Regions from separate parts of the Mammaliicoccus sp. D-M19 genome, predicted to be linked through region 1. Evidence: riboswitches for the same ligand, from Rfam matches in the RefSeq annotation. Region 1 holds a riboswitch; each other region holds the start of a gene.
The links. Region 1 has a riboswitch for thiamine pyrophosphate ahead of thiW (energy coupling factor transporter S component ThiW). Riboswitches for the same ligand answer to the same signal wherever they lie in the genome.
Positions count from the first base shown of each region.

Region 2: it holds a riboswitch for thiamine pyrophosphate, as region 1 does, so the genes downstream of both, thiD (bifunctional hydroxymethylpyrimidine kinase/phosphomethylpyrimidine kinase) here and thiW (energy coupling factor transporter S component ThiW) in region 1, are expected to answer to the same signal.
Region 3: it holds a riboswitch for thiamine pyrophosphate, as region 1 does, so the genes downstream of both, LQ675_RS12535 (3-oxoacyl-ACP reductase) here and thiW (energy coupling factor transporter S component ThiW) in region 1, are expected to answer to the same signal.

Region 1 covers NZ_JAJNHW010000001.1:15,814-21,724, forward strand. The annotation lists gene mutS (DNA mismatch repair protein MutS) at 1-971, opposite strand, end outside; gene thiW (energy coupling factor transporter S component ThiW) at 1,112-1,612, opposite strand; TPP riboswitch at 1,678-1,769, opposite strand; gene LQ675_RS00080 (YlbF/YmcA family competence regulator) at 1,778-2,209, opposite strand; gene miaB (tRNA (N6-isopentenyl adenosine(37)-C2)-methylthiotransferase MiaB) at 2,210-3,745, opposite strand; gene LQ675_RS00090 (GNAT family N-acetyltransferase) at 3,863-4,372, opposite strand; gene LQ675_RS00095 (ABC transporter ATP-binding protein) at 4,387-5,911, opposite strand, start outside.
Region 2 covers NZ_JAJNHW010000003.1:21,551-27,461, forward strand. The annotation lists gene thiE (thiamine phosphate synthase) at 1-4, opposite strand, end outside; gene thiM (hydroxyethylthiazole kinase) at 5-796, opposite strand; gene thiD (bifunctional hydroxymethylpyrimidine kinase/phosphomethylpyrimidine kinase) at 789-1,601, opposite strand; TPP riboswitch at 1,699-1,797, opposite strand; gene LQ675_RS15080 (aggregation-promoting factor C-terminal-like domain-containing protein) at 1,923-2,765, opposite strand; gene LQ675_RS08180 (single-stranded DNA-binding protein) at 3,134-3,703, opposite strand; gene LQ675_RS08185 (YwpF-like family protein) at 3,884-4,321, shown strand; gene fabZ (3-hydroxyacyl-ACP dehydratase FabZ) at 4,760-5,197, opposite strand; gene LQ675_RS08195 (DNA-directed RNA polymerase subunit beta) at 5,197-5,481, opposite strand; gene murA (UDP-N-acetylglucosamine 1-carboxyvinyltransferase) at 5,483-5,911, opposite strand, start outside.
Region 3 covers NZ_JAJNHW010000008.1:32,001-37,911, reverse strand. The annotation lists gene LQ675_RS12550 (Glu/Leu/Phe/Val family dehydrogenase) at 1-1,049, opposite strand, end outside; gene LQ675_RS12545 (AEC family transporter) at 1,686-2,609, shown strand; gene LQ675_RS12540 (NtaA/DmoA family FMN-dependent monooxygenase) at 2,606-3,913, opposite strand; gene LQ675_RS12535 (3-oxoacyl-ACP reductase) at 3,944-4,696, opposite strand; TPP riboswitch at 4,806-4,906, opposite strand; gene LQ675_RS12530 (NAD(P)-binding domain-containing protein) at 5,038-5,911, shown strand, end outside.

The DNA of each region.
Region 1 (5,911 bases):
CTTCGAAGTTCATCACGCTCAATAAACCCATTCACTAATTGTTCAACAGCATCTAATCTTTGTTCGATATCTCTTTGATTAATAAGTGGTCTATCTATCCATTGCTTTAATCTTCTTGCGCCCATAGGTGTCTTCGTATCATCCATCAACCATAATAATGTACCTTTCTTAGATTTAAGTCTGATACTTTCTGTTAATTCAAGATTTCGTTTCGCATAAAAGTCCATTTTCATATAATCTAAAGCTCTATATACGACAACTTCTTCTAAATGTGGCATATCGCGTTTACCGTTATCATGAATATAATTTAATAAATAATTTAATGACCTTTTTTGATCGTGAGATGTGCCTGTGACAACTTCATAGTCTCGTTCTTCATAGCTATCAATAACTGTGATGGTTTCAGTTATGAGTTGAATTTGTTTATATAAATTATCTGGTAACACTTTATTAACAATAATTTCATTAGGGTGAATCGTTGTAATTTCATTAATTAAAGTTGTTTCATCTACAAATGATGTTACTTTTAATTCTCCTGTTGTGACATCACAGTAACTTAAATGAAACTCTCCGTCTTCTTTTATAAATCCTAATATATAATTATTTGTTTTTTCGTCCATACCTTTTTGATCCATAACCGTACCTGGCGTTATGACTTGCACTACTTCTCTACGAACCATTCCTTTAGTTTGTGTCGGATCTTCCATTTGTTCACAAATCGCGACTTTATAACCTTTTGAAATAAGTTTTTCGATATATCCAGAAGCAGAATGATACGGTACCCCACACATTGGAATTGGATCTTTCTTAGCATCTCTTCTTGTCAGTGTTATTTCTAATACTCTTGATGCTTCAATTGCATCATCGTAGAACATTTCATAAAAATCACCTAATCTGAAAAATAATAATGTATCTTGATATTGAGATTTTATCTTTAAATATTGAGCCATCATCGGCGTTGGTTTAGACATCTTTATTCACGTTCCTTTTTTTAACTTTCGATTTATCTATTTTATCAAAATTTCTACTATTAAACGAGTATGTTTATTTATTAAGAAAAGAGCGTGATATAGCAATATATGCTTCACGCCCTTTAATTCATGATATAACTTTAAGTATCATTTTTTAATTTCTTTAATATGCCTCTTTTTTCAAAAGCTTTTAATAATATATAACTCGCGATAGCGCCTATTAGACTACTAAAGAAAAATGATAAAAATAACGGCCAAAATGCAATTTTCCCTAATCCTAGTAACCAACCTAACGGAATACAAACGAAGCTACCTATCATACCAGTGCCTAGGACTTCTCCTAAAGATGCAATTGATAATTGTTTACGATATTTATAGAGTAAACTTGCTAATAATACGCCTATCATACTGCCTGGAAAAGCAAAAATCGTGCCTAAACCTAATAAGTTTCTAATAAACGAAGATAACAAAGCTTGTGCTAAGCCATACCATGGTCCAAGAAATACAGCTGATATGACATTAATGAAATGTTGCATTGGTAATGCTTTTATTGGGCCTATAGGTATTGTAATAAAAGTACTAAACACAACATTTATCGTTGTTAATATTGCAGTTAAAGTCATTAATTTTGTCTTCTTCATTATATTTCCTCCAAATAAAAAATCATTAGTCTACGTATTGGCAGACTAATGATTAAAAGCATATATAATCTTTAGTTGCACAATCTCTACGCCAGTATTACCTGGATCAAATCTACACGTATCTTCTCAGCCTTTTTAGGCACCGTGTGTGCAATATATTAAATCTTAATTTGAACAGCTACTTGTATTTGGTGCATTTCTAACTGCTGCACCTGTTTCACCAGTAAGTTGATTACCACCTGTTGATTCAATAATTTCATTTGTAACTGTATGGCTAATTGAATGAGATACCATTTGTAAAAGTTCATTAACTTCAACTTGCGCTTCTTTAAATTCACTTACAATTGGCATTTCATCTAATTCTTTTTCAATGTTTTTTATTTTTTCTTCAACCATAGCTAAAGCTTTATCTTTACCATAGTTTTGGAAATTAACTGCTTGTTTTTGTAAAGATTTCAAGCTTGCCATTTTTTCTCTGACTGTTTGATTCTCATGAATTTGCGCTTCTGCACGTTTAAAGAAATCTACTTCTTCTGTTTCTGACATCATTTTTCCGAGTTTACGCGCTTGTTCCAAAATATCATCTTTTGTATACATTTAATGTACCACCTTTTCTTTAGATACAACATCTATAAATTCACCATTTAATGAATATTGTTTTGCTTCAGTAATTTTTACTTTTACGATTTTGCCGATTACATCTTTTGGTGCTTTAAAATTAACTAATTTATTCTTTTCAGTATAGCCTGCTAGTACTGCTTCATCTCTCTTACTTGAACCTTCGCATAAAACAAATACTTCTTGTCCTTCATATGGTTTCAATGATTCTGCAGCATATTCGCCAACTACTTTATTTAATCTTTGAAGTCTTGCTTTTTTCTCTTTATCAGGCACATTATCTTTCATCTTAGCTGCTGGCGTACCTTCTCTCGGAGAATATACATACGTGTAAGCATGTTCGAAACCAACTTCATGATACAACTTTATTGTTTCTAAAAATTGTTCTTCTGTTTCATTAGGATAGCCAACAATGATATCCGTTGTCAATGCTACATCTGGAATTGCTGCTTTTATTTTTTGAACTAATTCTAAATAGCTTTCACGTGTATATTTTCTACCCATAATTTTTAACACTTGGTTATTACCAGACTGTACTGGTAAATGTATATGAGGTACGATATTACCACCATTAGCAATCACTTCAATTAAACGATCATCAAAGTCCCAAGGGTGACTTGTCGTAAAACGTACGCGCGGTATATCGATTTTAGTGATGTCATTTAACAAATCGCCTAAACCATAATTTAAACCGTCAATATCTTTACCGTATGCATTTACATTTTGACCTAATAAACATATTTCTTGGTAGCCTTGTCTTGCTAAATCTCTTACTTCAGCAATAATTTCTTCAGGCATACGACTTCTCTCTTTACCACGTGTGAACGGTACAATACAATACGTACAGAATTTGTCACAACCGTACATAATATTTACCCACGCTTTAATTCTACCATTTCTTACTTTAGGTAGATTTTCGATGACGTCGCCTTCTTTTGACCATACTTCAACAACCATCGCTTTAGACATATATGCTTCTTCTAAAATTTCAGGCAATCTATGGATGTTATGCGTACCGAAAATCATATCAACATTCTGGTATGATTTAAGAATCTTATTAACGACAGATTCCTCTTGTGACATACATCCACATACACCAATTAAACAATCTGGTCGCGCTTGTTTAAGATGCTTTAAATTCCCAATTTCACTAAACACTTTATTTTCAGCATTCTCTCTTATTGCACATGTATTAAGTAATATCACATCTGCATCTTCTACTGAGTTAGTCGGTCCAAAACCTAACGCCTGTAAGATACCAGCCATTACTTCTGTATCATGTTCATTCATTTGGCAACCATATGTTCTAATATAGAATTTACGACCTTTCCCCATACCTCTATGTCGTTCGTCTATTTTAAAATCATCATGATATTCAATTTGTGATTTCCCTCTTTGTTTAGCGTCCTTTAAATTTGGAGGTTGATAAACATGTTCGAAGTACTTGCTATAATCCTTCTCTAAATTAGGTTCTGTCTTCGCTGTAGCCCCATGTTTTCTTTGCTCTTCATTCAATTTCAAAACCCTTTCTGCCCATATATTTATACCTATATATTATATTAGAGTTCAACATAAAGTGCAAAAATGTTCCGACATTTTTGCACTTTCATTTCATGTAGTCATTATTTAATTTTAAAGATGATTAATCCAAAATCTTCTCGTATTTTCTTGTTCATCTGATTTATAGGGTTCATCTTCTACACCATTATTATTTATAATGACTTTCGCACTTGCATCATTCGATTCATCACAAGTTACAAGAACAGAATTTACACCCTCATTATTCAAATTCTTAACTGCATAATTTAACAACTTTGTCGCGTAACCTTTACCACGTTCGCTTTTTCTAACACCGTAACCAACATGACCACCCTTTTTATTTAAATAGTCATTTAAGGCATACCTAATATTTACAGCGCCAACAATTTTGTCATCGTCAATGAGTACATATGTTTTTGCTTTTACAAAGTTTGCGTCAACTGGGTCTTTTGCTTCTTCTAACATGATCAACATCTTGTCAAATCCACCATGTTGACGGACATCAGTCGCCCATGGAACAACCGGTTCTTCGTTTTCATACCATTCATTTATATATTCTGTGAATAACGATTCAATATCTTTATCTAATTCTCTAAATTCCATAAACGTATCCCCTTTTAGTTTAATTCTTTTATTTGTTCATCATCATTTGTATTTAACATGTGATAATAAATACTTTGTTGTTCAATTAATGCATCTTGTGAGCCAGATTCAATCAATTCACCGTGGGATAATACAAAGACTAAGTCTGCTTTTTTAACTGTATTTAAACGGTGCGCAATAATAACACTCGTTCTACCTTGCATTAATGTATCCAACGCTTCTTGAATTTTAATTTCGGTTACTGTGTCGATACTACTTGTTGCTTCATCCAATAAAAGTATTTTAGGATCTTGAAGTAAACATCTTGCGATAGAAATAAGTTGTTTTTCACCTTGAGATAATGAACCAGATTCACCTTTCAACACTGTATCATAACCATTTTCTAAAGCTTCTATAAAGTCATGTGCATTTGCTTTTTTAGCAGCTTCTACAACTTCTTCATATGTAGCATTTGGCGTTCCATACATTATATTGTCTTTAATCGTTCCATCAAATAAATAGGAGTCTTGTAACACAACACCAATAGAACTTCTTAAAGATTCACGTGTTATTTTGTTAATTGGTATGCCATCTATTAGAATACGTCCTTTATTCACTTCATAATAATGTAGAATAAGTTGCACGATTGTCGTTTTACCTGCACCAGTGGCACCAACTAATGCAACAGATTCACCGTTATGAATTTTAAAGGATAAATCTTTTATAGTCGGTACTTTTTGGTTAGGATCATATTTGAATTCAACATGTTCAAATTCAATTTCACCGTTAATATTTTGATAATCTTGCGCCTCTTTATCATCTTTTTCACCCGGCTCATCCATAATATCAAAGACACGTTCAGCACCTGCAATTGCAGATAATACTGTATTAAATTGGTTTGCTAAATCAGATAACGGTCTTGTAAACTGTCTCGCATATTCTGCGAAAATCACAATCACCCCTACTGTAACACCAGCAGTTTGATTAAGTGCTAATATACCACCAATGCCTGCTACAATTGCAAAGCTTAAATTATTTAAATAGTTCATTACTTTTGGTATTAAACCACCAAATGTGATAGACCAAAAACTATATTCTCTCACGTCTTTAGCTTTTTCATTGAATGTATCTATAACATGTTTTTCTTGAGAAAAAGCTTTAACAACTGTTTGTCCATTTACAATTTCCTCGATATATCCATTCATAATACCAAACTGCTTTTGGCGTAAAGCATATAACACACTTGTTCGTGCTGTAATCCATCTTAAACTTATAAACATGATTGGAATAATAATTATCGTCAATAGTGTGAGTAAAGGACTCAAATAAAGCATGATTGAAAGTGTACCAATGAGTGTAACGACACTAGAAGTAAACTGTATAAATGATGAATTTAATACTTGAGATACATTTTCAATATCATTTTGCATTCGACTCATCAGTTCACCATGTTGCTTTTTATCATAATAAGCGACAGGCAAAGTTTGAAAATGTTCAAAAAGTTGATTTCTTAATAAATATACCGTGCGCTGGGCAATACTGACCATCATAAATGATCCT
Region 2 (5,911 bases), on a different contig from region 1:
ACATTTAGTTCACTACTTTCACGATTTTTTTCTCATTAACAAGTTCTTCAGTTATTACATTAAGTTGATCTATAAATGAAATTTGGAATGTACCAGGTAAATGTGCACCAGGTTGTTGATATGCCAAATCACTTGCTATATTGTATGTTGCTAATGCTTCTTCTAATACATCAATAGTAATTGTTTTTTCATGAGATAAGAATGCAGCTATTACGCCACCTAATAAACAACCTCCACCAGTTACTTTCGTTAACATCTCACTACCATTGTGCAATTCTATAATTTTGTTATTACAAGCAATGACATCAACTTTTCCAGTTATGATAATCGGTAACTTTAATTGCTGATGCGCTTTTTTCGCAATTTTAATAGCATCAAGCGTATCATCACTATCCGTACCTTTCATAATTGTGTCTTCTTCAATAAGTGCTAAAATTTCTGATGCATTACCTCTAATAATATCGACAACTTCATCATTTAATAACGTCGTACAAAAAGTCTTTCTTAATTGTGATGCACCAACTGCTACGGGATCAAGAACTACTGGAACACCATTTCCATGCATAATTTCAGCATATTTCTTCATATCATAAGCTTTATCAGTCGTAATCGTCCCTATATTAAGAAGAAATGCTCCTGCTGCTTTTGAAAATTCTTCTGCTTCTTCAGGTTCTTCACTCATTGCGGGGCTTGCGCCTAATGAAATTAAACCATTAGCTGTAAAGTTTTTAACGACATCATTTGTATAACATACGATTAATGGACTATTTTCTCTAATATTTGTTAATTTACTCATAATCTAATCCCTCTATCTTTTGGTATACAAAGTGGTTCACTGGACCTCTACCTTTGCCTATTTCAGGTGTATATTGAATAGCTAACGTAATAAATCGTTTAGCTACTTCTACCGCTTCCTCAATTGAATGACCTTTAGCTAACTCTGCTGTTATCACTGCACTAAATGTACAACCTGTTCCATGTGTATGTTTCGTACTAAATCTTTCACTTTTCCAGCTTTTCACGCCATTCTCAGTAAATAAATAGTCGATTGCATCCCCGTCCAGATGTCCACCTTTTATAACAACACCTTTAGATCCAATTTCATTTAAGAAAAATGCACCAGCTTTATTAATTTCTTCTTCAGTTTGAATTTTAAATCCAGTAATATCTTCTGCTTCTGGAATATTAGGTGTAACAACTGTAGCTAATGGTAGTAATATTTCTTTAAGTTTCCCTTTCCCTTCATCATCCATTAGCGCATCACCACTTTTAGCAACCATTACTGGGTCAATAACATACGGCTTTCCAGATTGTTCAATAAATGGTTTAATCGTTTGCATCATTTCTTCTGATGCAATCATGCCTGTTTTTATAGCATGTGGCACTTCATCATCAAAGACACTTTTTAATTGGCTTTCAATAACTTCAACAGGTAAATGGTAAACATCTTGTACACCTAAACTATTTTGTGAAACGATACTTGTAGCAACAGCCATTCCATAAACGCCTGATGCATGAAATGATTTTAAGTCCGCCATAATACCCGCTCCACCACTTGGGTCCGTTCCAGCAATTGTTAATGCTATATTCGGTTTTTTCATTGTAATCCACCTCAAATTTATATTTATAATTCTATTATTCATAACTTCATAAAAAATGACCTCTTTCATAAGAAAGAGGTCAATTAATAGTTGTAAAAACGTTCATCGACCACTTTCCTACGTTGGCATTATCCAAATCAGGTGTTAAGGGACTGAATTTAATCATCTCAGCCAAATGGCGCCCCTAGCAGTCACTCATATATTCAGTTTACTTAAGATTATCAAATAGACGTATTGTGGTCAAATTAAAAAATCGCCTAGGATATTTCCTAGACGATTGGATTAATTAATTTATAACCACTTTAGATTAAAGTGTATGGCTTACCACCATCCGTTAGCTTGACGGAAAGCAATAGCAGCTGATTCTGAACCGTAACGGTTTTTAGCGTAGTTTAACATACCTTGAGTTTGTGTAGCTACTGATCCAGTACCCCAAGATTCTTTAGTTTGACCAAGACCTTGGTAACCATTTGGACTTACTGCATTTGGATTACCACTTGATTCTGGTAATACAATCGCATTCCACATAGCTTCTGAACCACCAGCAGCTAAGAATTGAGCTTTAGTAGATCCACCAGTGCTAGCTGTTGAAGTTTGAGTAGTTCTAACTTTTTGAGCTGGTGCTTGGTATGATTGTTGAGCTGGCGCTTTATATGTTTGTTGAGCTGGCGCTTTGTATGATTGAACAGGCGCTTGGTAGCTTTGTTGTTGAGCTGGAGCTGCAACTTGTTCTTGTGTTTGTTGAACTGGCGCTTGTTGTGCTACAGGCGCTTTAGCTGGCTCAACTGATTGAGCTGGAGCTTGTAATGATAAAGTTTGTCCAACAATGATTAGATCTGAAGATAAGTTGTTCCATGCTTTTAATTGAGATACAGTTACATCGTATTTAGATGCAATTTTACCTAAAGTATCTCCTGATACTACAGTGTATTCTGTAGTTGATTCTGAACTTTTCTCGTTAACCTTGATTACTTGGTTAGGGAAGATTAAGTTAGATTTTAAACCATTTTCTGCTTTGATAGCACTTACTGAAGTACCGTATTGTTGTGAAATACTACCTAAAGTATCACCAGATTTTACTGTATGTGTTGCTGCATCGGCTGTAGCTGTTACCCCTGTAGTAACTGCAACTGCCGCAGTTGAAACTGCTAATAATTTTTTCATGATTGAATGTTTCCTCCTGTAAGGTTTTCACTTTTTATATGATTTTTACTGTTTAAACTATACCACTTATTTTTATGTCATAGGTTACAGGTATATGAAAAAATTACAGCTAATATTACAGTTAGATTACGTTAATTTTCAGACAATATTCTGAATATTAATGAACAAAATACCTAAACAAAGCCATTTATAAAGATTGAACAAAATTAATTATCAGACAATTTGTCATATTCATGTAATTTTTTAAACAATTACTTGTAATTATGTATACTTGCTGCCCTACAGCAAGACAGCAAGTCTCGGAATTTAGAATCAAGAATATTTATTTTCGGAAGTATTTCTATAAACAGTTTTATTGAAGTTTAATGCTATGAGGTTGTTACTTTTGTTGCATTCGGATCAGGGGCTTGTTGTTTAGCTTCATCAATAACGTCAACGACATTATGATAATCTTTATATAACTTATCATCTAAATTGTTTGCACCATTCTCTTTTGCTAATGCTTCAGCTCGTAATTTTTCTTTTGCTACTTTAGATGAAAGGTCACTAGCATAACTTTCAGCACTTTCACTAATTAATTCACTCATTTCATCTTTCGTTTGAGGAATCGTTGATTTACTTGATGCAGGCATATTTAAGAATTTGATCGTTTCACAAATAATTTCTGTTATATAATGTTTCTTATCATCTTTAACATATGCTCTTGATTGAATTTGTCCAGTTAATGCAACAAGTTGTCCTTTCTTTGTATACTCATGAATATTATTTGCAAGTTTACCAAATGCTTTACATACAATAAAATCAACAGCAATCGTGCCATCTTTAGTCTTATATCCACGTTCAACAGCTAAACAAAATGTAGAAATGATGATTTCACCTTTCTTATAATATGCAGGGTCCTTAGTTAAACGTCCAACTAATACAGATTTATTTAACATATTCTCACCTCCTTATACTTATAATATAATGAGTCAATTTTTTCAGTCAAAGTCCGATAAATCATAAAATAAACACTTATTCTTCACTTTATTTTATGATTATTGTTATTTCATGCAAAAGTGCTTTATAATAGATAACAAAGTTAAACATTCGTAGATTTAACGATAAGGGGGATGTTTATGAAAACATTTAAAGCCGTACGCTTTCAAATTGTAGACGATGAACAAATTACAGAATATGAATTATTAGATGGTATCATTATTAATAAAGAAAATAGTGGTACAGGATGGCTACTAGAGATCTTAATTTCAGATATCCATTATGAACAAATGAAAGAATATCACGATAACCAAACCTTACTTGATACACGTGTTGTAATAACTAGACCTTCAAACGACCCAGCATTATTTGATGCAACCATAAAATACATAGAACAACTAGAAGATAAAATATCAGTCGTATTTGAATGTCATATCTATACATTACGACAAGTTTATGCAGAACGATTACTAGAGCAACTCATAGATGAAGGCTTATCAGGAGATGAGCTTAAAACTTCATTTAATAGATTGATGCAATCTAAACCGAAATTAAAAGACGAAAAAAGCAATATATAAATAAAAATCTAGGACAGTTTGTGGTCCTAGATTTTTTATTACATGGATATTTAGGTGTTTTACTTCCATTATTCCGAATTCTGGTAGTTAGGTGGGCGCTCATTTACGGACATTTCTAGGAATTCTGTCCCTAACAGCACCTCTTACGGACATTTTCCGGAATTCTGTCCCTAACGACACTTCTTACGGACATTTCTCAGAATTCTGTCCCTAACAATACCTCTTACGGACATTTCTCAGAATTCTGTCCCTAACAATACCTCTTACGGACATTTTCCGGAATTCTGTCCCTAACAACGCCTCTTACGGACATTTCTAGGAATTCTGTCCCTAGCGACACTTCTTACGGACATTTCTCAGAATTCTGTCCCTAACAAAATCAAATTCCATATATAAGCAGAAAAAAGAGAAAACAGCTGCCTGTTTTCTCTTTTTTATTTATTGATCTACAATAGCAAAGCTAATTTCACAACTACATGCAACTTCTCCATCTACTGTTGCTTTTGCTGTTCCTTTTCCTATTGGACCTTTTATTTTGTTTATTTCTACTTCAAGTCTTAAAGTGTCACCTGGTGTAACTTGTTTTTTGAATCGACATTTATCAATTCCTGCAAACATTGCTAGTTTACCTTGGTTTTCTTCTAAGCGTAACATTGCAACTGCACCTGTTTGTGCTAATGCTTCTACGATTAATACGCCTGGCATTACGGCATAATCAGGAAAATGTCCTTGGAAAAATGGTTCGTTACCTGCTACTTGTTTAATACCTACACAACGTTTACCGTCTTCTAATTCTACTATTCTATCTAATAATAAAAATGGGTAACGGTGAGGTATAATTTTTTTAATTTCGTTAAAGTCATAAATAGTTTCCATTATGAGCTCCTTCCAGTTAAATCAAAGATGTGTTGCCAAGTTTCGGGATTAAACACCCCAAATGGATTATGAAGTATACCGTATCCAATCATAGTTCCAACAATAAATAATAAAATCATTAATACTAATAATATAAGTAATTTAATCCATAATGGAATGACACGATGCTCTACTTCCACTCCTTGAATTGTTTCTACTCTATTTCTTTGAAGTTTCTCTTTAACAGATTGATAAGTTGACTTTCTTTTTTTATCGTCAGATCTTGATGATTGTGTTTCAGCCATACTAAACCCTCGCTTTATCGTTTAACTTGCCATTATCATTGATGCGTTCAACGTCTGCACCTAATGCTTTAAGTTTACCATGAAAATCAACATAACCTCTATCTAAATGTTTAAGTTCTGTTACGTTTGTATATCCATCAGACACAAGTCCAGCAAGAATCAATGATGCACCTGCTCTTAAGTCTGTAGCTTTTACATCTGCACCTTGTAATTTACTGTTACCAGTAATCATTGCACTTCTACCGTTAATGAAAATATCTGCATTCATACGTTTGAATTCTTCTACATGCATAAATCTATTTTCAAATACTGTTTCAGTTACTTTACTCGTACCATTTGCTGTTAATAATAAAGCCATTATTTGAGATTGCATGTCTGTAGGGAATCCTGGATGTGGCATTGTTTTAACATCAATTGCTTTAATTTCACC
Region 3 (5,911 bases), on a different contig from region 1:
AAGTATGAAACAGTTACACCACCGGCACTGGCAAGTACATCTGGAATTAAAAGTACATCATTTTCTGTCAGAATACGTGTTGCTTCTTGTGTTGTAGGACCGTTAGCCGCTTCTGCTACTATACTCGCTTTTATGTCTCCTGCATTTTGTGCGGTGATTTGGTTTGCTAAAGCTGCTGGTACTAAAATGTCACAATCAATTCCAAATATATCTTCGTTCGGAATAATGTTATCAAATAAAGGTGTGATTCTGCCGTGTTCTTTACGAAGCTCTAATAAATGATCAATATCTAAACCTTCTGGATTATATATAGCACCACGACTTTCTGAGATACATACAATTTTTGCACCTTTATCATGTAGGATTTTAGCGATAAAGCTACCTGCATTACCAAATCCTTGTATAACAACTTTTGAACCTTCGATATTTATATGCTTACGTTTAGCCGCTTCTTCGATCGTAATCACAGCACCTAATGCTGTTGCTTGTTCTCGACCAAGTGAACCACCTAAAGAAATGGGTTTACCTGTAATGAAATTTGGCGCGTTAACTTTATGCATAATACTATATTCATCCATCATCCAAGACATGATTTGAGCATCTGTATATACATCTGGTGCAGGAATATCCTTAGTTGGTCCGACGATTTGAGCAATTGCTCTAACATATCCACGTGACAATCTTTCTAGTTCATTTTGACTCATGCTATGAGGGTCACATTGAATTGCCCCTTTACCACCACCATAAGGTAAGTTAACGAGACCACATTTTAAAGTCATCCACATAGATAATGCTTTTACTTCATTTTCATCTACATCAGGGTGGAAGCGGACGCCACCTTTAGTAGGTCCTACTGAACTATTATGTTGAGATCGATATCCTGTAAAAGTTTTTACAGATCCATCATCCATTTTAACTGGAATACGAACTCTTAAAAATCTAGCAGGTTCTTTAATCAATTCAAAAAGACCTTCATCGTACCCTAATTTATATAAAGCTTGTTCAATTATATTTTGTGTAGAAGTTACAAGATTGCTATTTTCACTCATGAATGACGCTCCTTTGTTGGTTAAAATAATGTCTAAAAAAAACATATTAAATAAAATCATAATACAAATGAAAATGGTTTTCAATAAAATAAACTGAATTTACTAAAAATTCTATTATGTATAATGATAAATTTTGTTGCATTTTAATGTAATGAGTAGAAGTAGTTGGTAGTAATTGGAAGGCATGATATAATTCAATTACGAGCATATACAAATATAATGAAACCATTATATTTACTAGTGTGAATGAATCTGGGGCAAATGAATTTTTGTCCCAGATTCTTCTTTTTTATGTAAATGATGTGGTGTAGAAAAAGAGGTTCATGAAGCCATAATGTATATTTTATAAATTGAGTGATGAGTGGAATGAGAATATTGGGTGAGATGTGAGTTAAAGAGGCAGTAAACTCACAAGATCTCAAAAGACGTGAGTTAATACCCTAGTAAACTCACAAATTCCATAAAAACCCAGCTCTATCCCACATCTCAGCCCCTAATCCGATTCAAAGTTTGTATCATTTTCTCACATATAGCACACGATTATTCGCAATACTAAAAAGACGCCCCCAACAATTATCTAAGAATGTTATGATATTACTATCAAAAACTTATCTTATACATCGTGGGGGTGTCTTTTTGTCTGAAATGCTCAATATTTTACTAACGGTTGTTGTACCGATTTTTCTAATGACAGCGTTAGGTTATGTTCTTCAAAAGCGTGTGAAACTTGATTTACGTACGCTCGCAAAATTAAATATCAATGTGTTTGTGCCTGGATTTATTTTTGCGAAGTTTTACAAAGCTGAGTTAGCAGTAAATTTATTATTATTAATCATCGTATTCTTCGTTATATACATAATTGCATTATATATCGTCGCATTTGCTATCGCCAAAATGCAAAATTTAGATAAGGGTAAAGAGACAACTTTAACAAACAGTGTACTCTTCTTTAACTCTGGTAACTACGGTGCGCCGTTAAATGATATTGTATTTAAAAGTGATCCACTTGCAATGTCTGCACAAGTTATTGTATTAACGCTACAAAATGTCTTCACGTTTACATATGGTGTCTTCGCAATTCAATCCGTTCAATTAGGTAAACTTAAAGCATTACTCAATTACTTTAAGATGCCCATTATTTATGCACTCATTCTTGCTATTATTTTAAACTATAATCATATTCCAATTCCTGAATTCATGTGGACGACTGTCAGTTATTTGTCTGATGCTATGATTGCGATTGCTTTAATTCTTCTCGGTGCACAAATTGCTAATATTAAACTTAATTTTAAATGGTCATCTTCTTATATTTATATCTTTATAAGATTAGTAGTTGGACCAGCTATCGCATTTGTCATTATAAAATGCATGGGTTTAGACGGCATTATCGCTCAAACATTATTTATTGCTTCAGCGATGCCGACATCCGTGAACAGCTCAGTTATTGCACAAGAATATGATAATTATCCAGCTTTAGCTGCAGAATTAGTCTTCATGTCTACGTTGTTTAGTTCTATTTCTGTTGTTATTGTCATTTATTTATCTTATTTAATTTTTTAATTTACATTTAAAAGTTCTTTAAATGTCTGACTTGAATATGCTTCTCTATAGAGTCCGCGTCGTTGTAATTCTGGAACAATATATGTTACAAAATCTTCGAGACTATGTGGTAAAGTAGGTGGCATTAGATTAAAACCATCAGCAACACCAGACTTAAACCAAAGTTCCATTTCATCTACTATTTCTTCAGATGTACCTATTAATGTGAGATGCCCACCACCTGCATTGAGATAACCTAATAATTCTCTCACTGTAGGTTTGGTATCTTCTATAATTTCTAAAATCGTTTCATATCTGCCTACTGGACCATCGAATGCATCTACAGGTGGCAATTCTGGGACAGGTTCATCCAATGACCATTTCGAACAATCTTGCCTAACAAATGTACTTAATTGTTTGATGGCATTTTCAATTGGTAAAGCTTTATCTAATTTTTCTTTTTTTAGCAGTGCTTCTTCACGTGTTTCCCCAACATAAGTAACCAATCCTGGAAAGACTTTAATATATTTCTCGGGTGTATCGCTTTCGCTAATGGCCTTATTTAATTTATTTCTATAAGCTTTCGCTTGTTTCAAATTCCATGATACTGAATAAACAGCATCAGCATGTTTGACGGCTAATGCAATACCTTGTTTGGATGCACCAGCTTGCATAGCGACCGGTTTGCCTTGTGGGCTACTCGGTGTCGATAACGGTCCATTTACTTGGAAATAATCGCCAGAATGGTGGAAAGCATGCACATGCTCATGGTTAATCACTTTATTGTTATGACGGTCATGAACGAAGTCTTCTTTATGCCAAGATGTAAATAATTTGTCCATCAACTCAGCAAATTCTTGAGCTTTATGATATCTATCATCATGTTGAGGTAAAGCTTTCATACTATGGTTTTGAGCTTCTATATCTGTCATGGATGTTACTAAGTTCCAACCGACACGACCATTCGTTGCATGATCGAGGGTTAAAATTTGTCTAGCCGCAGTATAAGGGTTTGAAAATGAACTTGATATTGTTGAAACTAAACCAATATGTTTTGTAACTTGTGATATAGCAGTCAAGTTCACAATTGGATCCAACCAGAATGCTGGTAATTCACTATCTGATTTTGCAGGGAATGATTGATTATCTGCAAAGAACACAGCATCTAATAAACCTCTTTCTGATAGTTGTGCTAATGATTGATAATAAGAGATATCACCAATCTGTTCAATAGAGGAGTCTTCCATAAGCCATGCTGCTTGATGATGGCCACATCCATATAATAAGACACCAATATTGAGTTGATCGCTTCTTAAATTACGCATTTCTATTCTCCTTATCTCTCTTTTGGAATTCTAGTTCATTGTTAAGCCACCATCTACAGTATAATTTTGTCCAGTTATACCACTTGCTTTATCAGAAGCAAGAAAGCTCACCATATTTGCGACATCTTGTGGTGAAGTGACTTTTTTAAGAGGTGTTGATTGAGCAATTAAGTCAAACACTTCAGGTGTTGTCACAGAGCTGGCATCGGTCGTTTTGAGTAGGCCACCAGAAACAACATTGGCTGTAATGCCATGTTGACCTAATTCAGCAGCGATATTACGCGTGAAGCCAATTAAACCAGCTTTCGCAGTTGTATATTCGTGATAAGGTACGACAGGATTTTGGAATAAATTCGTACCGATGCTAATAACCGCACCTTGTTTTCTTTCAATGAATTGAGGTGCAACACTTTGCACAATATTAAATGCTGCTTTTAATGTGCCATCAATTTGTTGTTGATAGTCTTCCCATGCAAGGTCGACGAATGCTTTTTGTTTTACTGGGTCAAATTTAAAGTTAACTAAGGCATTGTTGACGACGACATCAATTTTTTCAAAATGTTTCGTACCTTCATCAATTAACTGATCAACTTCAGCGCGATTCGTCACATCCGCTTGAATAGCAATCGCTTGTTCTGCTCCAATTTCAGCAACTAACTGTTCTGCTAACGCTTTACTATTATGATAATTAATGATGACTTGATGTCCTTCAGATGCTAATGTACGTGCGATTGTTGCGCCTAATCCTCTACTACTACCTGTTACTAATATTGTCTTTGTCATATGTAACACTCCCATATAGAATTTTAAATAAAAAAATACACAACCTTCTCGTAAGAAAGTTGTGTAAAAACAAAGATATTTATAAAAAGGGCATAGTCATCCCTATAAATTCATTTCACAAACACTTTCCTACGCTAGTACGATCTAGTTCAGGTTCAAAGGGTTCGAGTTCATCCTCATCTCAGTTAAAAAACACCCCTAGTGCATCTATTTAATTACTATCAATGTATAGTTTTTAATAATCGATGTCAAGTTTGTATAAATGTCAGTTGCAAATGATAGGAAAAATCGGTTATGATATAAAACGTATTGATTACGATTTATAAAATGAAGGTGATAAGATGAAGTGGACGATAGTAGGTGGTGGCATCCACGCTATAACGATAGCATTAGAATTAAAAGTTAAAGGATTAAAAAATAAAGACTTAACAATTATTGACCCGCACGATGTGTTCTGTCATCAATTTGACCATCGAACACAGAATATTAGTATGCCTTATTTAAGGTCTCCAATCGTACACCATGTTCACCCAAATCCTTTTCATTTAAAACAATATTTAAAGAAAATGGACTATGCAGGTGGAATTTATGGTAAGTATAAAAGACCAAAAAGAGATATGTTTATGGACCATACAGCGGAACAAGTTGAATATTATCGATTACATGAATGCCATATTAAAGACACTGCTGTAGATATAAAGAAATATAGAGATGATTGGTGTGTCGTATTGGAATCAGGGGAGATGATATATACACAGAATGTCATCATCGCATCAGGTTGTAATCATAAGCCAAAGGTTCCAGAAATGTATGAGCATGCACCAGATGTACAACATATTTTTGAAGATGCAAATATTCAATTTAATGAAAGTTCTCACGTTGTTGGAAGTGGGATATCAGCTGCACACTTAGCGTTAAAATTAATTTATCATGATGATGAAAAACATGTGCATCTATGGACGAATAAGCCGTTAGAAATTCATGATTTTGATGCTGATCCAGGATGGTTAGGACCTAAAAATATGGCAAGTTTTTCAAAAGTGATAGATCCAGAAGAAAAGATGGATATTGTTTTAAAAGAACGTCATAAAGGTTCTATGCCTCAGGAGTTGTTCATTAGATTAAAGAAATATGTGAAAAAGGGCAGACTAACGATACATCTCAATGAACTAGACTATATTAACAATCATCAAATCATAACAGTAGATGGGAAAC